DNA from 3 places in the Rummeliibacillus sp. SL167 genome. Region 3 is predicted to be linked to each of the others. Evidence: riboswitches for the same ligand, from Rfam matches in the RefSeq annotation. Region 3 holds a riboswitch; each other region holds the start of a gene.
The links. A riboswitch is a leader RNA that binds a small molecule or an ion and turns the genes downstream of it on or off. The one in region 3 is predicted to bind S-adenosylmethionine.
Positions count from the first base shown of each region.

Region 1: another riboswitch for S-adenosylmethionine. It lies ahead of FEZ13_RS11290 (bifunctional homocysteine S-methyltransferase/methylenetetrahydrofolate reductase); the one in region 3 lies ahead of FEZ13_RS06295 (methionine biosynthesis PLP-dependent protein).
Region 2: another riboswitch for S-adenosylmethionine. It lies ahead of FEZ13_RS12125 (methionine ABC transporter ATP-binding protein); the one in region 3 lies ahead of FEZ13_RS06295 (methionine biosynthesis PLP-dependent protein).

Region 1 covers NZ_VCBM01000001.1:2,509,187-2,516,083, forward strand. The annotation lists gene metH (methionine synthase) at 1-1,213, opposite strand, end outside; gene FEZ13_RS11290 (bifunctional homocysteine S-methyltransferase/methylenetetrahydrofolate reductase) at 1,194-3,053, opposite strand; SAM riboswitch class I at 3,301-3,399, opposite strand; gene FEZ13_RS11295 (class A sortase) at 3,517-4,179, opposite strand; gene FEZ13_RS11300 (protoporphyrinogen oxidase) at 4,322-5,710, opposite strand; gene FEZ13_RS11305 (acyltransferase family protein) at 6,132-6,897, opposite strand, start outside.
Region 2 covers NZ_VCBM01000002.1:145,768-152,664, reverse strand. The annotation lists gene FEZ13_RS12145 (L-threonine 3-dehydrogenase) at 1-547, opposite strand, end outside; gene FEZ13_RS12140 (hypothetical protein) at 791-1,426, shown strand; gene FEZ13_RS12135 (MetQ/NlpA family ABC transporter substrate-binding protein) at 1,590-2,429, opposite strand; gene FEZ13_RS12130 (methionine ABC transporter permease) at 2,576-3,268, opposite strand; gene FEZ13_RS12125 (methionine ABC transporter ATP-binding protein) at 3,258-4,271, opposite strand; SAM riboswitch class I at 4,396-4,495, opposite strand; gene FEZ13_RS12120 (carbon-nitrogen family hydrolase) at 4,646-5,443, opposite strand; gene FEZ13_RS12115 (pyridoxal phosphate-dependent aminotransferase) at 5,607-6,782, shown strand.
Region 3 covers NZ_VCBM01000001.1:1,401,178-1,411,809, forward strand. The annotation lists gene FEZ13_RS06270 (DUF3797 domain-containing protein) at 1-120, opposite strand, end outside; gene FEZ13_RS06275 (DUF4183 domain-containing protein) at 760-1,080, shown strand; gene deoD (purine-nucleoside phosphorylase) at 1,260-1,964, opposite strand; gene FEZ13_RS06285 (YozE family protein) at 2,041-2,259, opposite strand; gene FEZ13_RS06290 (SH3 domain-containing protein) at 2,817-3,602, shown strand; SAM riboswitch class I at 4,160-4,262, shown strand; gene FEZ13_RS06295 (methionine biosynthesis PLP-dependent protein) at 4,335-5,468, shown strand; gene metC (cystathionine beta-lyase) at 5,452-6,639, shown strand; gene msrB (peptide-methionine (R)-S-oxide reductase MsrB) at 6,867-7,298, opposite strand; gene msrA (peptide-methionine (S)-S-oxide reductase MsrA) at 7,300-7,827, opposite strand; gene FEZ13_RS06315 (YpmS family protein) at 7,839-8,423, opposite strand; gene FEZ13_RS06320 (GDSL-type esterase/lipase family protein) at 8,416-9,231, opposite strand; gene FEZ13_RS06325 (DegV family protein) at 9,314-10,153, opposite strand.

The sequences.
Region 1 (6,897 bases), 1.1 Mb from region 3:
TTACTTTCTTTACAACCTCTTTCATAAATTCTTTCATATCTTCCAACTCATCACGATCTGGGTTCGCTAGACAAATATCTAAAACATGCGCGCCATTTTTTACTTGCGCACGTGCAATTTCAGAGGCCTCTTCATACTTTTCCTCCACAATAAGCCTTTTAAATTTACGAGAGCCGATAACGTTCGTCCGTTCACCCACAAATAATGGACGCATAGAATCATCGTAGATCAATGGGTCAATACCAGAAACCACATGACCATGTTCGTGATCCGGCTTTTTACGCGGCTTACGGTCCTTTACAACCTCGCGTATTGCTCGAATATGAGCAGGCGTTGTGCCACAACATCCGCCTACCAAATTTAGCCAACCTTTATCTGCAAAACCAGCAAGTTTTTTAGATAAAGTTTCAGGGGTCTCATGATAATGCCCTTCTTCATCAGGTAATCCCGCGTTTGGATAACAACTAATATAGCTTGTCGCAATTTCTGATAGTGATCGTAAATGGTCCGTCATAAATTCCGGTCCTGTCGCGCAGTTCAAGCCAACAGATAGTGGTTTAATATGTTCAATGGAAATATAGAATGCTTCAATTCCCTGACCAGCAAGCGTTGTCCCCATTGGCTCAATCGTTCCCGAAATCATCACAGGAATTGTTTTATGTAGCTCGTCAAAAGCTTGCTTAATACCAAGCGTACCTGCTTTTACATTTAGCATATCTTGACTTGTTTCAAGTAATAAAACATCCGCTCCACCTTCGATCAACCCTTTTGCTTGTATATAAAAATCATGTTGTAGCTCATCAAAGGTAATGCCACCTGTTACAGATAATGTTTTGGTTGTTGGCCCCATAGAGCCTGCAACAAAACGTGGCCATTCTGGAGTTGAAAACTCATTTGCCGCCTTCTTCGCAATTTCAACGGCTTTTTTATTGATTTCCTCTGCTCGGTCTCCTAAATGATATTCGTTTAAAACAACTGGTGTGCCACCAAACGTATTGGTGCTAATAACATCTGATCCTGCTTCAAGATATGCGCGGTGAATCGATTCAACAACGTCAGGGCGTGTGATGTTCAAATATTCGTTACAGCCTTCATACTCTTCTCCGCCAAAATCCGCTGCTGTTAAATTTGCATTTTGCAACATTGTTCCCATAGCACCATCTAATACTAAAATATGATTTTTAAGTCGTTCCTCAATGAGATGCTTTGACATAGTTGCTTTCTTCCTCTCTCTTGTAATCTAGTTCGCGAATATAATTTATCAATTCGATTGACATATCATAATGCATAAATGGTGTGATCAAATAAATACCATTGAACAGTTCAGCCGCTGTATCGATCAACTCTTTTGCAATAGCGATTCCCTCTACCTTTGCAGCTTCTTTATCTTCTCCTGTTACCCTCATACGTTCTAATACACTTTCTGAAAGTTTGATACCCGGTACCTCATGATGAAGGAATTCAGAGTTTCTTAAACTAGTAAGGGGCATGATGCCAATGAAAATAGGTGTATCTAAATGCTTCGTTGCTTCGTATACTTCGATTATTTTTTCCTTGCTATAAACAGGCTGTGTGATGAAGTAATCTGCCCCCGCTTCAATTTTTTTCTCCAAGCGCCCCACCGCACGCTCAACGACACGAACATTTGGATTGAATGCCGCAGCAATGGAAAAATTCGCTTTTTTCCGCAATGGCTTTCCTGAAAATGAAATACCTTCGTTTAATTGTTTGATCAATTGAATAAGTTCAATACTTGATACATCATAAACGCTGGTTGCACCTGGAAAATCTCCAATTTTTGATGGATCTCCCGTAACAGCTAAAATATCATGAATTCCCAAAGCATTTAACCCCATTAAATGTGATTGCAACCCAATTAAATTTCGGTCACGGCAAGTAATATGAGCAAGCGGACGAATATGATGGCTTATTTTTAAGATGGAGCCCATCGCTATATTGCTAATGCGCGGTGAAGCAAGCGAGTTATCCGCCATTGTGATCGCATCTGCTCCAGCTTCGTATAAAGCCTTTGAACCCTTTATAAATTTCTCGATTTCTAAATTTTTAGGTGTATCGAGCTCAACAATGATGGAACGTTCGTTTTTGGCCTTTTCATGAAGTGGTTTATAGGGATCTTTTGCTGCCTCTTTAATTTGAATAACTTCTTTATGTTTGACTACTTTGTGATAAATGGGTGGTAGATCTGCTAATCGATGTTTCATGGCAGCTATGTGTTTAGGCGTTGTTCCACAACATCCGCCGATTAGGCGTACACCTTGATCTCTTAGCAAAACTGCAGAACGTCCGAAATAATCTGCCTCAGACTCATAAACAATTTTTCCATCTTCAACATCCAGTAAACTTGCATTTGGATAAGCCGAAAGAAAAGCCTCTGTAGGGAGCTCTACATCTTCGAACGCTTGAATGGTATGGTGGGGACCAAGGCGACAGTTGACTCCAACGATATCTGCACCAATCGCTTCTAATTGATGGAGCGCATCGTTTAAAGACAAACCGTTTTGCAATATCCCTGGTTCATGCATAGATACTTGAGAAATGATAGGAATATCCGTTATTTTACGTAAATGCTTAACGGATGCTGCAAGTTCATCAAAATCATAATAAGTTTCGAGCAATAACCCATCTGGATTACCCGCTAATAAATAACCTGCTTGTTCATCCAAACATCGAATAATTTCTTCTAAAGTTGCATCACTTTTTCGTATTCCTCGAATACCACCAATTGTGCCTAAGACAAACTGTCCACCCTTTGAAGCTGCTCTTTTAGCAATTTGAATGGCACCCTCGTTAATCTCTTTCACTGAATTTTCTAGTCCATAACGTTCTAATTTGATGCCATTCGCTGTATAAGTATTCGTCTGAATAATATCTGCACCTGCATCAATGTATTGCTGATGGATATTTTCAATAACTTCTGGCTTTGTAACATTCAATTCCTCATAACAATAGTCGATACCATATGAATATAATAATGTCCCCATTGCACCATCTGCAGTTAGCACTTGGGATTGAAGTTTCTCTAAAAGTCCCATATAGTCCATCCTTTCTTTTTCTAAATAGTCCGTCACTATAAAGCACAACTTTCCACAATGGGAGATGTGCCTCTATCCCAATGAATATTTGTTGACGGATCAGGCATTTTACAGGCAGAGAATCCCCACATACTCGGCTATTATTTGTAGCCCTGAGTGGCAAAGCTTACTACCTATTCATGCAGAATAAAATAAAAAACCTTCTTACAAAATAAGAAGGTTTTAGAATGATCATTTATTAATTCCCTTCTTATCTGCAGGATTACTCCACTGGAATTAGCACCTGACCATTTGGCTGGTTGCTGAAGCTTCTTCGGGCCAGTCCCTCAGCTTCTCTTGATAAGAAATGTTATCTAATTGTTAGAATAATTAAAAGAATCATACCTCTTTATCTTAATTTCGTCAAGACAATATGAAAAATAGAGTTATAATTGCACATTTTTTCTCCATCAGCACACTTAACTCATTTGCTTATCTTGAAATATTTTGTATCATCTGTGTATGCTTGTTTATTAATCAGTTTTCCTCTAATAATCATACGTTTTTCACCATTATAATTACATGTCACTAATGTAAGTAACTTTTCATCTTGTTGATCTTCAATCACTTCTACTTGTGTAGGTGTAACGATGAACATCGTTGAAATTTGATATTCATATATATTCTTAAAGTCCGTGATATAAACCATCATACCTTTTTTTGCTTTTGTTAATGGGCTGAATAGAGTTTTTCCATTATTCATGTTATGTCCAGCTAAAGCGTAGTTGCCCTGTCCCATTACTTGATCTCGTTTCATCGTTCCTGCGCCAATAGTAAGATTGATATTCGAAATACCATAAACAATGGGTAGCTGTAGGTGAACATCTGGAACACTAATGGCTCCAATTGCATGAACATCTTTCTTTTTTGTTTGGGCATTGATGACATCTTGTAGACCGATATTTTTCACTTCTTTAAAATCAAATGTTGTATCAGGTGATGTTTCTATTTCTTTCACATTCGACTTTTGAATGGTTTCTTCAGACATATTGGCAACTAAATAGCCCATTATTGGTTTCTGAAAAATGAATACGAATCCAATAAAAAGGAATAAGATCCCAAGCACTAGCCATAATTTTCTGATCATCTTATGAACCTCTTTCATCTTCTCTGTCTTTCCATCTTACATACCCGCATCTATTTTGACAAACAAAAAACCAAGAATGGAAAATCCCCCTCTTGGTTCATTTGAATTTTGTCATATATAAATATTTTTTGTGATAATTTTTCTATACTAATTGGCTAGCGATTTTCTGTGCTGTATCTTGACCATTTTGGATACAACTACCAATTCCAACGCCATAGTATGAGCAGCCAGCTAAAAGGACATTAGGATATTTTTCTTCTAATTGAGCATTTAAAGATTTGACCATTGCCGCATGCTCCATGCCATAAATCGGCATTAAATCATTCCACTTTGTAATATTTACAACAGTTGGCTTTCCATTTAATTTTAATGATTTCCTGATATCATCCAATACGATCGCTGTTATTTCTTCTTCGCTTAAATGTTTTAAATCTTTAAATAAGGGGTTCGCACTTTTATAAAATACACGAATTAACAAGTTGCCTGATTCCGATGTATGCTTCCATTTACGACTTGTCCACGTGCAAGCATTACATTTTACATCATTATTTTCAGAAACAATATAACCTGTACCATCCGCCGGTAGGTTTTCATCCGGTATATCAAAACCAACATAGACGGCTATAATAGACGCATTATGGATCGTATTTAAATCTTGATCTATTGCTTTATCTTTCAAAATTTCACTCGTCACGGCATGTGGTGTGGATAACACAACAAAATCTGCAACAATATCTTCATGCTTATCAAATGAACAGATGTATTGTTGACCTTGTTTTTCTATATTTGTCGTTGCAACACCTTTGATGAATTCTACATCCGTCAATGTTTCCTCTAAACGATCAATCAATTGTGACAAACCATTTTTAAAAGAGATGAACTTTTTATTGGCTGACTTTTGGAACTGCTCGCGATTTGCACCGAAGCCTTTGATAATACTGCCGTATTGTTCCTTATAGTCAAGTAGATATGGTAGTGTGGAAGCCATCGTTAATTTGTATAAATCACCTGAGTACACGCCAGACAATACTGGTGCAATTTGCTTTTCCACTAATTCTTTGCCTAAAAAATATTCAAGAAATTCACCAATGGAACTATCTTTTGTAAAACGGTCATTAGGCAACTCTAGATCTTTTAAAGCCTCTTTTTTGCCTTGTGGCGATACAAGTGTACTACTGTTGAGCGATTCGATGCTTGTTGGAATACCAAACACACTATCGGCTGGAATAGCATGCAGAGTATTATTTGTATATATATATGAAATACCTGTTCCATTGTAAACTAGGTCATTTTCTAAACCTAATTCTTGAACAAGTGGCATAACACTTTGGTGACGAGCAACAATGGAGTCGGCACCTGTTTCCATGATGAAACCTTGATCATGTTCTGAATGTATTTTACCGCCGAGAAATTCATTTTTTTCAACTAATACAAGCCTTATATCTAAATTTTTTTCTTTTTTTTGTTTTTGTAAATAGTGCATTGTACAAAGACCTGTAATACCTCCACCGACAACGACAACTGTTTTCAAGTTGCTCAACTCCTTCATTTAGCGACATCATGCGCTTTTTGACATTTTTCAGTATAATCTTTCATAAAAATAGACGCCATGATTTTGGTCACAACGTTTATAAGAAATATGTGAATTTTAAAGTAGAATGGACTATTCTATTTCAACATATAGTTGATATACATTTGATTTTACTACAGAAAAGCATTTTCTACAGACAAAATGAGTTGAACATGCTGATAGATAGGTCAAAACTTAGCTTTATGATATCCCAACCTCAAAATTTAAGGGATATGATATATATGGTCTTCACCTATATCATATCCCTTTTTAACCATAAAAGGCTTTTTTGAATGGTTCTCTGTTTATTCAATTTTAAATATCACATTTTTACTGTACTATTCTTATTTTTTGTAATAGTAATTCTCATAAAATCTCTGAATTATTTTTCACCTTTGACAATCTCTCTACTAATCAAAGCTGTATAGTATTCTTCGCCCTCTTTGTCTGGATGAATATGATCGTCATAGAATAAATCATCTTGCCCATCCGTCACACTATACCAATCGATAAGCTTCACATTTTTATGATGCTTGACTGCTATGGCTATTTTACGATTGACATTATCCTGCCAATTGCGTGGGACACGTGTATTCACAAGATAAATATGACGGTCATTCCCTATGGCTTTCAGTAAATCATTCAGTTGTGTTCCACTGAAATCTCCATTAGATCCTAATCCTAGAACGACAACTCTCCCTAGCTGGCCTTTTTGCTTTAACTTGTTGACAGTAGCAGTTGCCTCATATACTTGGCGCCCCACTTTTGCATCTACGACGATTTGTGGTATTTGCTGCTTGAGAGCAGTAGCTGCACTCAGCATAACAGAATCTCCAATTGCTGTAACACTAATCGATGAAGGCACTTTCATCGCTTCAATCTCTTGTCGTGTTTTTTTCTGTTTAGTTGCCGCCTCAGCTGTAGCTTTTGGTTGTTGCTGTTTCGTAACTTCACCCTTTTTAGCTACATCTTCCTTTTCTACCTTCTCTGATTTAGTGCTTGAGGCTACTTCTTTTGCTGTGTCTAATTTTTTCTGTTCTTCTTTCAGATGTTCTTCTAGTGCACCACTACTAGTCTGCTTTTCAGTAGGAGTAAACACCATACCCATCACAAAAATTATCATAATACAACCCATAAATGCAGAACCA
Region 2 (6,897 bases), on a different contig from region 3:
CATAATCTGTTGTACCGCCCCCTGGAGGCGTTACATAAGAGATTAGGCCTGGGAAGCGAACACCGCGAGTATCTATGCCAAATCGTGTATGATAATAATCGCACAGCAATTCACCAGCCACTTTGTTGACACCATACATCGTTGTTGGACGCTGTAATGTATCTTGTGGTGTATTGTGTTTTGGGGTTGATGGTCCAAATGCGCCAATAGAACTTGGTGTGAAGAATTGTAAACCTAACTCTCGAGAAACCTCTAATGCATTGACAAGCCCACCCATGTTTAAATTCCAAGCCATTAAAGGTTTTGCCTCTGCCGTTGCGGATAATAACGCTGCCATATGCATCATCGTATCTGCGCCGAACTCTTTTGCTATATCATGCATACGCTGTGCATCCATGACATCTAATAATTCAAAAGGTCCAGCCTGTGTGGGAACCTTTCTTATATCTGTTGCTAATACATTGTCTGTACCATATTCATCACGGAGCTTCGCTACTAACTCTGAACCAATTTGACCGCATGCACCAGTGATCATAATTTTTTTCATTTTATTTCCTCCTCTTGCTAGCTACAAATGTACTTCTGGAATATACACGTTTTATATAAATACAATTGTGTTTTTCAGAAATACAATTTATTCTATTTAATTTGCGTTTAATCAGTGTTTCTATTACAGCAATTATATAATGTATTTTTAAAAAATACAATATCTGTTTTTCTTCAGTGAACATACATATAAAAAGACTTTTTTGAAAGTTTTGATTATAATGAGTAAAAAGGAGTGAAATTTATGCAGTTATGGAAATTAACGCTGATTTATTTATTTGCCATTATCGCTTGTACTTTTTTGTTGTTAATGGATATTCCAAAATGGCTAATTTTCATTTTGCTTTTTCTTTATGTTTTTTCATTCACCATGTACCCTTACTTCAACGCGCTTTTATGGACAAATAATCTCAAGACAGTTGAACGTTTTCTTAAAGCCAATAAACACCGATCCTTATATGCATATCCATATGCGATCGCCAACCAATCTGTAGTTGAACAAAGAGCTGCCCTACAAAAGATTATTACCTCCCATCAGCAACCCTATATAAAACACAATTATGCTTCTATATTAGCAATTCTTGAAAAAGATTATGATCGTGCTTTATCAGAAGCAAAGCAAATTACAAAAGAGCCTTTTCAAAGTTACATGATTGCACATAGTGAAGCCTATTTAGGAAACTTTGAACAGGCGAAAATCTTAATGCCGAAGCTTACAGAAAACTGGATGTCACCTTCCATTGAAAGCTTGATTTCCTTTAAACAGCAGGATGGCGAAAATTTTAAACATCATGCTACAAAGGCCATTCAACAAGCGAGGGGCATTCAAAAGTATTTGCTCGTTCATAATTTTCGAAAATTGGGGGAGAAATTGAAGTAAGTAAATTGGTTATGACGTTTCATTTGGTTAAAATATACGAGAAAAAGGCGCAGAATACTGATCAAACAGTGTTCTGCGCCTTTTGTATTGACATATTCTTCTTGAAAAAGATTCCTTAAGTAAACTACATATACCATCTTTTTATTGATTTCATTGATTTTGCTTATTTTCTATTTTTCATCCATTCAGGTTTACCAAATCCTTTGAAGTCTGAATCGATTACTTTTTCAAATTCAGCAGATTCTACAACTGCTTTAAGATCTTTTGCAAGTTGTGAATTTTCATCTGCTTGACGTACTGCTACAACATTACGGAATTGATCTGGCATGTTTTCAAGAAAAACAGCGTCTTGTAATTTCATACCTGCAGCTAATGCAAAGTTTCCTGGTACGCCGGCTATATCAGCACTTTCAACAGCACGAGGAAGACCTGCTGCCTCAATTTCTTTGAATTTTAAATTTTTAGGGTTTTCTGTAATATCTTTTGTAGAAGCTTTTAATTCATCGATTTTATCATTAATTTTGATTAAACCTTGTTCTTGTAATGATTTTAAAGTACGAGCTAAGTTTGAAGGGTCATTAGCAATTGCTATTGTTGAACCGTCTTTAATGTCAGCTACTGTTTTATATTTCTTAGAGAAGAAGCCCATTGGTGCAGTTGGTACAATGATTAATCCTTTGATTTTTGTACCATTTTGTTTATTGAAGTTTTCCAAGTATATAGAGTGTTGGAACAAGTTTGCATCAATATCTCCTGAATCCAAAGCTTTGTTTGGTTGGATATAATCGCTGAATTCTACTACTTTTACTTTATAACCTTTTTTCTCAAGTTCAGGAACAATTGCCTTGTTTAGCATATCACTATAAGGGCCAGCTGTTGCTCCAATTTTAATATCCTTTGTTTCTGTCGCTTTGTCTGTGTCTTTTTTTGCTTTATCTTCGCCACAAGCAGCTAAAGCTGTAGCTAATACTAAAGTCAATAAAACAAGTAAAAATTTCTTCATTATTGTAAAGCCTCCTATTATTATCTATGAAAATCTCTGACTTATCATTTTCCAACTGCTCAAGGTCGCTTTCCGTCAAAAACGAAGATGACGCTTTTGTTTCAAGCTCCTAAAACAACTGTCGCAACTGAACGAGCCATTTCCGCTTAACGTTTATCTACTACTTTTGCTATTGCATCACCAGCTAATTGAATCACTTGGACAATCACGATTAAAATAACAACTGTTGCAATCATGATGGTATTGTCATAACGGTAGTAGCCGAATCGAATGGCTAAGTCACCGATACCGCCACCACCAATAATTCCTGCCATCGCTGAAGAAGCAACTAGGCTAATAATCGTCATCGTAACCCCTTGAATCACACCTGATTTTGCCTCAGGAAGCAATACGTCTTTAATAATCATCCAACGTGTTGCCCCAACAGCAATTGATGCTTCAATGACTCCTTTATCAATTTCACGAAGAGATGTTTCAACAAGTCTTGCAAAAAATGGCGTCGATGCAACAGATAGAGAAACGCTTGCAGCAATCGGTCCTATCGTGTCACCTACTAACCATTTTGTGAATGGGAATAATGCTACTAAAAGAATAATGTATGGAATCGAGCGAATTAAATTGACGATAAAACCAACAACTATATTAATGAAACGATTCCCAAGCAGTCCTGATCTACTTGTAGAAAATAGACCTTTACTGGTGATGAACAGTAGTAACCCAAGTGGTAAACCAATCACTAAAGCGATTGATAAGGCAATGCCCACCATTAGAAGGGTCTGACCAAATGCTTTCCAAATATCTGGAAGCATGTCAGCAAAATGACTTGGATCAAATAACATGGTCTAACACCTCCACTGTTACTCCTCGACTTTCCATATAAGAAATCGAACGTTTTATATCTGCTACTTGTCCATCCAACTCCATTAGAAAAATGCCGAGTGGTTTTTCCTGAATATATTCAATCGTGCCATGAAGGAAATTACCTTGTACTTTAAATTGCTGAAGCATGTCCGAAATGACTCCTTCACCAGCTATATCACCTTTGAACAAAATTTTAACAATCTGTCCTTGGACATTTTGTAGAATCACTGATGGAATATCGAAAGATACGATACTGCTAATAAATTCTTGTGTTAACGGCTTTTCTGGATTGGCAAAGATATCATAAACAGGGCCCTCTTCTATCACTTTACCATTCTGCATAATCGCCATACGATCGCAGATTTCTTTTACAACATCCATTTCATGGGTTATAAGAATAATCGTAATACCAAGTTCACGATTAATTTTCTTTAATAGTCGTAAAATAGAGGTGGTAGTAGTTGGGTCAAGTGCTGACGTTGCTTCATCACAAAGCAATACAGATGGATTATTAGCTAATGCTCTTGCTATCCCTACACGTTGCTTTTGTCCACCACTTAATTGAGATGGAAACACATCTTTTTTATCTGTCAGTCCTACCATATTGAGCAATTCTTCAACTCGTTCATTGCGCGATTCCTTTGGTAATTTTGCAGCCTTCAGTGCAAATTCAATATTTTCACCGACTGTTTTTTGGCTGATTAAATAAAAGTGTTGGAAGATCATACCGATTTTCAAGCGTGCCTGACGAAGCTTCTCGCCCTTTAGCTTTGTTAAATCTTGTCCATCAATTAGGATTTGTCCATCCGTTGGTTGTTCCAACAAATTAATACAGCGCAATAAAGAGCTTTTTCCTGCCCCGGAATAACCAACGATACCAAATATTTCTCCATCTCTAATCGTTAAAGAAACATGATCTACACCAATTATTGATTTCTTTTTTGCTTTGTATACCTTTGATACATTTTGTATTTCCAGCACATACATCCCTCTAATCCTATCAAATTGCTATTGTATAAAATATACATAATCTATCAGTAAACTACGTATTCTTATAAAAAAAGATACACCTTTCTACTGAAAGACGTATCTTTTTATCGACATTTATTTATCTTTCAGAAATAAATTCTGTAGGAATTAGCACCTTCCCTAATGGGGGTTGCTGGACTTCATAGGGCCTTTCCCTCAGTCGCTCATGATAAATTCCATTTGTCAAGTTGTAAGTTTATGATACTCATCATATTTCCTTTTAAGCCATTTGTCAATGAATTTTAAAAATTTATATATGACTTCTATTCATCATCTGTAGAATTGTATATATTGCACCATTAAAATCCTATTCTTTCATATATAGGTTAAATATTTCTGTTTAAAATATCCTTGTATAATTCTGGGCGTCTGTCATCATACACTGGAATTTTCTTACGTACTTCATCCACTTTTGAAAAGTCCACATCGACTATGGACAATTCCTCGTCCTTCTGGCCGATCCATAACACTTCGCCCCATGGTTCAATAACCATCGATTGACCATTAAAGTTTTCTTCTTTGTGGCTGATCCGATTAACTGCAATGATAAAGCATTGATTTTCAATAGCGCGTGCTTGCAATAACACTTTCCAATGATCGATTCTTGCAGTTGGCCATTGCGCCGATACAAATAAGACTTTAGCTCCCTTTAATGCATGAAGTCGCAGCCATTCTGGAAAACGAATATCATAGCAGATCACGCCAGCTGCTGGCAAATCGCCTAATACAAAATTGTTTTGTGTCTCCCCTGCCGATAAATGCAGATGTTCATCCATTAAGCGAAATAAGTGGACTTTATCGTACTCGCCTACTAATTCACCATGATGATCAACGGTGTACATCGTATTAAAGAATCCCTTTTCTTTTTTGGTTGCTACTGAACCACCCACAAGATGAATATGGAGCTCTGATGCTAACGATTGAAGAAATTTCTTTGTTCTTTCACCATTCACATCTGCAAGTTCATCTAATTTTTCTAAAGCGTAACCCGTGTTCCACATTTCCGGTAAAATGACGAGTTCAGCCCCTTTACTTGCTGCTTGGCGAATAAATTTCTCTGCTCTTGTAAAATTTTTTTCAACATCCCCAAAAGCTACATTTAATTGAATACATCCTACTTTCATTTTTGCACCACCTATAGACATTTTCTTAAAAAGGTTATACTATTTTTACTAAATCATTTTTTTATTCTGAAAATTAAGCTTTATATTATTCTAGCTATTTCTAATTCAAATGTATAGTACAGCGTCTTAATACATTTATGAGAGACTTGGAGGGAATTATACGATGGAGTTATCTGAAAAACTACAAAATTTACCTAAACAATTTTTCGCAAACCTTGTAAGGCAAGTAAATCAAGCGGTCGCAGAAGGTCGCAATGTTATCAATCTGGGGCAGGGTAATCCTGACAAACCAACCCCAGCACATATTGTCAAAGCAATGCAAGAAGCAACGGCTAATCCAGAAACGCATAAATATTCCCCATTTCGAGGATTAACTGAATTAAAAGAAGCCATCGCTACATTTTACAAAAGAGAATACAATGTAGACATTGATCCTAATACAGAAGTGTCTATTCTTTTCGGTGCCAAGGCTGGACTTGTTGAACTGCCTTTAGCGATCCTCAATCCTGGGGATACAATGTTGTTGCCAGACCCCGGCTATCCAGATTATTTATCTGGTGTAACATTGGCAGATGTAAAATTTGAAACGATGCCACTATTAGCTGAAAATGATTTTCTTCCAGACTATCAACAGCTTTCTGAAGATGTTAAAAAAAGAGCTAAATTAATGTACTTGAACTACCCGAACAACCCAACAGGTGGTATCGCTACAAAAGAATTTTATGAAGAAACCGTCAAACTAGCAAAAGAAAATAATATAGCCGTATTGCAAGACTTTGCCTATGGTGCAATTGGCTTTGATGGCAACAAACCCATCAGTTTCCTCCAAACGGAAGGAGCAAAAGAAGTAGGCATTGAAGTTTATACGCTATCAAAAACATTTAACATGGCTGGTTGGCGTGTTGGTTTCGCCATCGGCAACGCACAAATTGTTGAAGCATTAAACCTTATACAAGATCACCTCTTTGTTAGCCTATTCCCAGCAATACAATTAGCAGCAGTTGAAGCATTAACTGGAGATCAATCTTGTGTCAAAGAACAAGTAGCTATTTATGAAAGCAGAAGAAATACTCTTATCAAAGCATGTAAAGAAGTAGGATGGCCTGTAACAGCTCCAAAGGGATCTTTCTTTGCATGGCTTCCTGTTCCAAAAGGATTCACAAGTCAACAATTTGCTGATTTTCTTTTAGAGAAAGCAGATGTCGCTGTTGCTGCTGGTAATGGTTTTGGCAAACACGGTGAAGGTTATATACGTGTAGGATTATTAGTAGATGAACAAAAATTAACAGAAGCAATCAAAAGAATTGGACAACTCAATTTATTTAAAGAAACGGTATAAAAAAATATTGGCTAATGAATGAAGACCAATATTTCTATTATCCTAATTTATTTTTACAGAAAACAGTATTTCAATGTACTAACTTTTTACTTTAGACTAAATAATCGTAAATTTA
Region 3 (10,632 bases):
AACATTTTTGTTGCTTCCGATATGTTCGCTTCCACACCCTGGGCAAGTTCCATAATCATCCACAAGTTTACTGACCAAGTTCAGACTGTTGTATATTTCATCCTTATATTTAAAACTCAAAATCCCTCTCCTTTTTATTTAATCATTTGTATTCACTCACCCTTTTAGGATATTCAAACATTGGAAGACTGTGCATGTACATGCATTCATATTTGATTGATATGATTGCTAGACAAAAAGCTGTACAAAATAAAAAACAACTACACAATTAAGAATAACCGTTACAAATATTTATCTATGGTTGAATTATGCACCTCAAGATAATGCTTTGTTATACATTCGAGTGATTTATGGTCACTCTGCTTCGCTATAGTAGCAATCTCTACTCCTGCTTTAGGCATAGCTGTAATTTGTGTTTTTCTCAACGTATAAGAGGCAAATCCAAACCATATATGAATAGTGGTGTTTCTATACGCAACATCACTGATTTTAACACTTGTGTAGTTATCATGTTTATCTAACTTACCTACACATATGAAAATTATTTTGAAGTTGTTGCTTCATCTGTTAATAGGCAGTCTAAGACCGTTAAGACAGATGACTCTCCCCATTTTTATAGATTAAATTGGATAATCAACACGCCTGATATTTTATTCAATAAAGATTCATGGTGAATTTCATCGAATAAACTGAGCATTTTGCCCATCTTCCAAAATCAATATTGCATTAACTGATACTAGGAAGATAGGAGGTGGGCATATGGCACTAAGTCTGATTAATATTCATGTAAATGTATCTGCTAATTCTACAAGATTTTTCAACGTACTAGCAGCTCCTCTAAGTGTTACTGATGGAACGACAGTCCCTGCAACAGCGTTTCTAGATGACAGCGGCACAGCGGCAACAGCATTCCCTACGGTATTAAACGGGTATTATAACCTTTACTTAAATGGTGTACTTCAGGAAGGTGGTACTTATACAATTTCAGCTACAGAATTGACTTTTAATGATGTTACAGCAACAATCGCAGCTGGAACACCATTAGTTGTTGAAGTCGTTGAACTTTCAACAGTTATTTAATGACTCATTTATTTTATTTAAGTAACTCTGAAGATACTTTATGTAAAGAAATTAGGACAAAGCCTTATCAAAATGAATAAACCGTATGAAATCAAATTTGCAAAACTTGTTTTCATACGGCTTTATTTTTAAGCCTTATACTAAGATCGATTCTCTTTTAACTTATGTCTTTGCTACAACTACTCTTGAATAGCTGCCTCTAAAGCCACCACAATCATATCGTTAAACGTAGTTTGGCGTTCTTTTGAAGTTGTTGCTTCACCTGTTAATAGGTGGTCGGAGACAGTTAAGACAGATAAGGCTTGGCGATTGAATTTAGCCGCTAACGTATAAAGTGCCGCTGTTTCCATTTCAACAGCGAGTACACCATAATCCGCTAATTTTTCATTTTGGTTATCTTCCCCGTAGAATAAATCAGCTGTATAGACGTTCCCCACTTGTAAATTAAGCCCCGCTGCTTCTCCAGCTTTATAAGCTTTTAATAGTAAATCAAAATCTGCTGTTGGAGCGAAGTCAATTCCTTTGAAGATAATCTCATTCATCTTTGAATCGGTTGTTGCTGATTGGGCAAGGATAACATCACGAACACGAACGTCACGTTTCAATGCACCACAAGTACCTACACGTATTAACTTTTTACACCCATATTCTTGCATCAGCTCAGTTGTGTAAATAGCGATGGAAGGCACACCCATACCTGTTCCTTGTACGGAGATACGATTTCCTTTATATGTACCTGTAAAACCAAACATATTGCGTACTTCGTTATATTGAGTGACATCTTCTAAAAATGTTTCCGCAATATACTTTGCACGCAATGGATCTCCTGGTAATAATACAGTTTCGGCGATGTCGCCTTGTTTAGCATCGATATGAATGCTCATATTCTTTCCCCATTTCCATTCAAAATTTTTATCCACTTGTCCTATTGTACCAACAAAGTCAGACCTCTGACAATTATTACTTTTCGTATTTTTCTTCGTATTTTTGCCAAAGCTCATCGAATACAACGGCACTCAACTCGTGATCGGCTTTTTCCTCTACATACCTTGAAATTATTTGGAAATCCTCTTCTTGTTTTGGAAAACTATGATCATGAAAAGCCGCTTCCGCAAAAGCCGCCTTTTCGTCTTTTCCACCTCTATACGTTAATACAAAATGATAAAATGATGGTTTCATATTGATCCTACCCTTTTCATTATATAGTACATTCTAATCGTTGTAACAGAAAACAATAGCTAATAATTGTCCAATGCTTCTCATTTTTTAAACAATTATACCACGATAGATCCTATAAGTTCTTTGTTATTATCACTCTCTCACAAAACAGACCTTCTCACAATGATGGATTTTCATCCTCCACAAAGTATTCGTAAAACCAATCAGGCTTTTACAGGAAGTTGACCACACTACCCTCTTGTTTTTTACTGAAGTCTTTGAATCACAGGATTTTTCTGACCGTTACTGTGAAGTAAAAAAGATTGATTTGTTGAATAGCATTAGGCTATTGAAAAAACATTCCATCGAATCCTGATGAAAATCCCCCCTAGGAATGGATAATTTATAAGCTTAAGTTGGTAGAAATTTTAGTATCTCTCCAAAGTTTTCTTATTTTTTTGATACGGGCAACCTTCCTACTGCTGCATCGTTCTATAAAACGGTTGCAAAATGATATTAATATAGAATTATAGGCATCACTTACTAAGCTTTATCATACATATGAGGAGATGGTACAAATGAAAATAGTAAAGGTTTTACTATCTTTCATGGTCACATTTGGAACTTTGACTTTCTTTATTTTTTCAACCAATAGTGACGCAGCAACAACAAATACAGTAAAGGCAAAAGTAGCAAATAGCGTATACGTTCACCTGGAGCCTTCAGCTAATGCGAAAAGAATCGGTACGCTTTGGAAAGGCGATAAAGTCGTTGTATATAGCCAATCCAAAACAGGTTGGGCTAAAATTAAGTTTCATAAAAAAACAGCTTATGTATATTCGTCATACTTAATATTCAGCCCAAAAACATCTTCACCTAAAAATTCAGATAATAAAACAAACACTCCAAAACAGAATACTGGCCAAAAAACATCCTATCGTCCGGTAACGACGAATATCTACTACTATATTGAAAATGGTCAAAAAGGTAAAATGTTTTCTAGTAACAAACGTAATTCAACAGGTTGGACCTATTGGTACAAAAAAACAAGTACTGCCCCAAAACAAATCATTTTAATTCGTGAATCTTCTAATGGTTTAGATTACAAATTTGCGAAAATCGGTACTGTTCGTCAAATCATTTATCCTTTTACAAAAAATCAAGTATTTAAAACAAACCACAAAAGTTACAAAGTCGTTTCTATTTCAAATAAATTCACCGTAAAAGCAGGTACATTTAAATCTGTTGTTGGCATTAAAGGAGCTGATGGCTCGATCACTTATTACGCTCCAAATGCTGGGGCAATCAAAATAGTAAAAAACAAAAAAGTCATTTATGAAGTTACAAAAATTATATCTAAATAAATCAATTTCATAAATCATTTTCTTCTTAAAAAATACGAACATTTAAGAATAACTAATTTTGATAATTGTGTAGCGGAAGACGGCGACTCCTCGATTAGGCTTGCGCATTTCCTTCGTGCGGTGTAAGTTCAGGGAGGCTTATTCAAAGTCCTACGGGAAAAGCTTGAGCTGAAAGCCCCGCAGGAACAATTTAAGGGACAAAGCCTAAGTTCGCCACATCCTGTGGCAACGGCTTTGGGGTCAACATCGTGTCGACCCGAGGAGATTGAAGCCAAGCCCGTGGAAAGCGCCGTCTGGAGTGGAACAAAAACTTCTGAACATTAATGTTCATGCTGATTAGAAATGTTCGTGTTTTTCATCTAGATTTTGCATTATGAAATTGATTCAAATAATTAAAAAAGAACAAAAAAATTTTTTAGTAACTTTTTTATCATTTAAAACAGAAAGCTCTCACCACTAAAAAATTAGGACTCTAAATTTTTAATTACCCTATTGCATAGTTTTTCCTAAAGTGTTACTATTTCATTAATTCATTTTTTCTAACAATTGAATATTGTTTCTTATCCAGAGAGATGGAGGGACTTGGCCCTGTGAAATCTCAGCAACCACCGTTTTTGGTAAGGTGCTAATTCCAGTAGACGTATGTCTAGCAGATAAGAAGATTGACTTTGTATATTTAAGGTCCTCTTCTTAAGAGGACCTTTTTATTTTATAATAAAAAGGATGATGAACATGTCTAATAATCATATTTCCACTTGTTTAGCTCAAATCGGCACAAACACAGATCCTCTAACAGGATCCATCAATACCCCTATCTATCTTTCGACTGCATATCGTCACGCGGGACTTGATCAATCAACTGGTTATGACTATACAAGGTCCAAAAATCCAACTCGATTCGTTTTAGAAGAAGGAGTTGCAAAATTAGAAAATGGAGATGCAGGATTTGCCTGTAGTAGCGGGATGGCCGCTATTCAATTAGTACTATCCCTTTTCAAAACAGGTGATGAAATTATCTATTCAGATGACATCTATGGCGGTACTTACCGACTCGCAAGACAGTATGAAAACCAATATAAGATCAAGGCTCATTTTTCTCCATTCCAATCAATAGAAGAAGTTGAAACAATTGTTAATGAAAATACGAAAGCACTATTTATCGAATCACCTACCAACCCATTAATGCAAGAAGTGGATATCGCACAATTTGCAGAGTTTGCGAAAAAACATCATTTATTACTCATAGTGGATAACACCTTTTTGACCCCTTACTATCAACGTCCAATTGAACTCGGTGCAGATATTGTCGTGCATAGTGCCACAAAATATATCGGTGGACATAATGATGTGCTTGCTGGTCTTGTTATAGCAAAGGGAGAAGAACTCTCTGAAAGATTGCTATATAACCACAATGCATCCGGTGCAACATTGGCACCCATTGATAGTTGGCTGTTGCTCCGAGGATTAAAAACCTTACATGTTCGCATGAAACAACATACAGAAAACGCCCAAAAAATCGTTGCATACTTAGAACAAGAACCTTTAGTAAAGGATGTCCTTTATGCAGGATTAGGAGGTATGGTTTCTTTCCGCTTACAACGTTCGGAATGGGTCCCTTCTTTCCTTGAAAATTTACAGTTAATCGCATTTGCCGAAAGTCTGGGTGGTATTGAAAGCTTTATCACTTATCCTGCCACTCAAACGCATGCAGATATCCCTGAAGAAGAACGAATTGCCCGCGGAGTTGACAATTCATTGTTACGCTTTTCAGTTGGAATTGAAGAAGCTGAAGATTTAATCGCTGATTTGCAACGTGTGTTTGCTATTGTTAAAGAAGAGGTGTCCGTCCATGAGTCAACAAAATAAACAATCCATTGAAACAAACCTAATTACTGCTTCCACAAGAGGCGATTATGAACAAAAGACCGGAGCTGTCAATGTTCCTATTTATCTTTCTTCTACATTTGATCAAAAACATTTCGATTCTTTTGGGCCATATGATTATAGTCGCTCAGGAAATCCGACTCGCGATGCGCTAGAAAAAACAATTGCTGAACTAGAGGGAGGAACAAGAGGTTTTGCCTTTTCTTCAGGCATTGCAGCGATCTCCTCTGCCCTGCTTACTTTAAATGCTGGTGATCACCTCGTCGTAACGAATGAAGTGTATGGTGGTACTTATCGATTGGTAACACAAGTATTAACAAAATATGGTATATCTCATACGTTTGCAGATTTTACAAATCTACAAGAAGTGGAAGCCGCTATTCAACCGAATACTAAGATTTTATATGCTGAAACTCCTGCCAATCCACTTCTTGGTATTACAGATATTCGGGGAATTGTTTCGATTGCTAAAAGACATGGCTTGTTAACTTTTGTCGATAATACCTTTATGACCCCACTTTATCAACGACCTCTTGACCTAGGTGTCGATGTAGTATTGCATAGTGCAACAAAATTTTTGGGTGGTCATAGTGATATTATTGCTGGATTAGTTGTCACAAAAGATGAGGAACTTGGAAAACAAATTTATTTTATGCAAAATTCAATGGGGGCTATTTTGGGGGCTCAAGATTCATTTTCTTTAATACAAGGAATAAAAACACTGAATGCTCGTCTAACCCAGTCATCTCAATCAGCCATGAAGATCGCTTCTTATCTCGATCAACATGAACTGGTAGAAGAAGTTCATTATCCTGGATTGCCTCATCATCCAGGCTATGAAGTCCATGCAAGTCAGGCATCAAATGCGGGTGCTGTGTTATCCTTTACACTGCCCAATCGTGAACTAACCAAAGCTTTTGTCGAACATGTACAAATCCCTATTTTTGCCGTTAGTCTAGGCGGTGTTGAATCTATTCTTTCATATCCTGTAACCATGAGTCATGCAGCGATTCCAAAAGAAGAACGTGATAAACGAGGAATTACAGATGGTCTTCTTCGCTTTTCAGTTGGTTTAGAAAATGTGGATGACTTAATCGCTGATTTTGAACAAGCTTTCCAAGCAGCAAAAAAGATTGCCGTAGTTTCAAAATAAAGAAAAGACTTATAAAAAAAGACTGTTATATGGATTGTTGTTTTTTAACCATATGATAATAGCAGTAAAAAGTGACGACTCCTCCAAAAATGCATTTCGCATGTTTGAGGAGTCGCTGTTTTTTGCTTTATCATCTATTAAATGGAGATACTATACAAGACGCAGTATCCATGTTATTTTGAACGTAGATGTCTTCTGCTAAATCAAGATAAATAAGTTACTCAACTTTACTTTTCAAAAAGTTTCTCGAATTCCGCATAGCCTTCCTCTGCTAGTTTATTTTTGGGAATGAACCGTAACGCAGCAGAATTAATACAGTAACGCAAGCCACCTGTTTCAATCGGACCATCTGGAAAAACATGACCGAGGTGAGAATCCGCTTCCTTACTACGCACTTCAATCCTTAGCATACCAAAACTTGTATCCTTATGCTCTGTAATGCACACATTTTCTACAGGTTTCGTAAATGCTGGCCAGCCACAACCTGATTGAAATTTATCCTTTGAAGAAAATAGTGGTTCCCCTGATACAATATCTACATATAATCCATCCTCAAAATGATCATCAAATTCATTTTGAAATGGAGGCTCCGTTCCCTTTTCTTGAGTTACATGATATTGCATTGGTGTTAGTTGTTTCAATCTGTTTTCCTTCTTCATATCAATGAGACCCCCAATGTTCCTTTTGAAATGCAGTGCGTCCTGAGCCGATGGAATAGAGCTCATAGTGCATCGGATTTTTTTTATAATAATACTGATGATAATCCTCAGCTGGATAAAATGGCTTTGCTTCTAAGATTTTGGTTGCAATTGGGAGTTTGAATTTTCCTGATTCCTCCAATGCCCTCTTTGAATTTTCTGCAATCTTCTTTTGTTTCTCATTATGATAAAAAATAGCCGTCATATAAGATCTACCACGATCATGGAATTGACCACCTGCGTCAGTCGGATCGATTAAAGTCCAAAAGGTTTCAACTAGCTTTTCATAAGGAAAAACTTCTGGGTCATATGTGATTTGAACCGCCTCAAAATGACCAGTCAAATCAGAACAAACTTGTTGATAGCTTGGATTTTCTACATATCCACCTGTATATCCAGAAATAACAGACTCAATACCTGGTTGCTCATCAAATGGTTTGACCATACACCAAAAACACCCACCAGCAAATGTTGCTTTTTCTGTCGCCATGCGAAGACCTCCTATTTTTTAGGAATTACTACATCCAGTATAATGCGATTTTCCTTCAAATTGAATTCTTTTGCTTGTACATTGCCTTCTAAACCATCACTTAGCGGAATATCCATTTCTGTTAAGTTTAAATAGATTTGTTCCTCTTTCGGTTGAATCACCATCCAACTTGGCAAGTCAACGGAATCCTTTAATAACTTTAAGGCTGTCGCAGGAGGAATATCGAGCATGCCCACTTCAACCGTTTTTTGTTTCAATAGTAAGTTGCCTTCTTCAATCGTAGGTTCAAATGTCATGACAATTGGTAAATCCATATCGAAAACTGGCAACGTCCCACTCAATATGACATCTTCTTCATTGATATACATCTTGACCGGAATCTTAGAACCCTTCATAGAACTGGATATAAGACGATTCGCAATATTTTCGAAGTCATCGGAAGTTGTTTGAACTTGTAAATGACTGCCTTCAGGAAGTTTGCTTGCAGTTGGAGTTGGTGTCCCCGGAACTGGTCTTGTTAATAAAAATACAATAGAAACAATCACTACTACCACAAGTGTAGCGAGGAGTATAAATGCTACTTTCCATCTATTCATCAAAAGACTCCTCCTTAAAATCGAATTGACCTTGTGATAATTTGTTCAGATCATATTCACGTAATGTTTGAATAATTCGTGCTGTCATTAAATCATACCCTTTTGCATTCGGGTGAAAAAAGTCTGTATGATAGACAAGATTATCATTCGAATCGAACAAATCCTCAATATTAACAAATGCCGCGTGTGCATCGTTATTAGCAAAACTTCGAATGTCCGAATTCCATTCTGCTATAATCGTATTCATATCCGATTCTTCTTTCGTAAAGATGGATAAAGGATTATAAACACCTATTAACAAAATAGGGGCATTGGCATTCCGTTCGCGGATCAGAGACAGGATGGTTTCATATCTTTGTTGAAATTCAGGTCTTTTTTTATCAAAGGCTTGTTTATTCAGTTCTGTAATATTGGAACGAACAATCTTCATTAAATCGTTGCCGCCAATAGTTAATGTAATAAAATCTGCTTTTTCAAGCGCATCATCAATTTTCCCTGATTGGATTTGATCGATCAATTGTTCACTTCTTCGACCTCTTTTGGCTGTATTTGTAACAGTTACAGTCTTCACACCTTGCCATGATTCCATGTCTTTTTCTAAACGTCCAACATATCCTTGTTTGCCTTGTTCATCTCCAACTCCTTGCGTTAAAGAATCCCCTAATGCAACATATTGGATATCTTTCGGCTTGATCATTTTCGTAACGGCTATTTTTTTACTTGCATCTTTAGAACTGCCCATACTATCCGTAATCTCACACGCGGATAAAATCAATATAGATAACATTAGTATTATCCATTTTTTCAATTTCATTTCTTCCTTTCATGTCGACCTTGTCGCTCAGAATGAAAGAAAGCAGGGAATGGTCATAACTCCCTGCCGCCTATAATTAGTCTGTATAATATGAAAAACCAATTGCTCCTGCTCCTGTGTGTGTGCTAATAATTGGCGACGTATAGCCAAATTTTACATCATGATAGCCTGACTCTTCAATCAATGCTTTTAATGGTTCAAGCATATGAAGACCATTTGCATGGGCTATCCCCACACCTTTAACCTTTTTTCCATGGGTTTCTTCTTGGAATCGCTTAAACAAATATTTGACAACTTGTTTATGGCTGCGTACTTTTGCAACAGGATTATATGCTCCACCTTCAAGTGAAGCAATCGGTTTAATATTCAACAATGAACCTACTAAACCGGTCCCCTTACCTATACGGCCACCTTTAATTAAGTTTTTCAATGTATCTACAACTACTAATAAATTTGTATTTGAACGTACATGATCGACTCTTTTCAAAATTTCTTCCATCGTCTTACCTTCCTCAGCCATTGTCGCGGCTTCTAACACCTGAAAGCCAAGAGCATAGGAAATAAAGCGAGAATCCACTACGACAACTTTTGTATCTGACATCATAGCTGCTGCTTCAGCAGATTTTACTGTACCGCTCATACCACCAGTCATTGTGATGACCAATACTTCATCTCCATTACTACCTAATTCATCAAATAGTTCTTTAAATACGCCTACTGCTGGCTGAGAACTTTTAGGTAGTTCAGATATATTAGCCATCTTCTCAAGAAATTCAGCAGGACCAATATCCACACCATCGATGTATGTTTGGTCATCAATTTGAATAGTTAATGGTACTATATGGATATGGTACTTTTCAATCTCTTCTTTTGTTAATTCACCGGTCGAATCAGTCACAATATGAATTCGTCCCACATTGACACATCCTTCAATAGATTCGTTTCATGATAAAATGATATTGCTATATAGTAAACTAAAAGTCTATTATATTTGAAAGCCTTATCATTTATTTTACTAATGAATCTCTCTTTCAGCATGTGACATTTGTCAATTGTTTTGTGGATATTAAGAAATAGTAAAGAAATCGATTACAGAAATTCACTATATTGGAATACTTTTCGACTTATATCCATTAGAAAAAGAATTCACTCTCTATATACTATGCAGTTATTGAAAAAAAACACGTTTTGACGTATTTTCATCAATAAAGTGAAACTTCACACGAATGAAGGTTTTCCTCATCACACCCTGTACACAAGTTAGAATCATCCAGCTTTTCCATGTAATCGATTCCCCAACCTATCCCTTGCTTTTTCTAGAATCTTAATACAAAGTGTTGACCACACTCATTAACATAAGATTAAAACGGCTTCGATCATATGATAAAGTGAAGC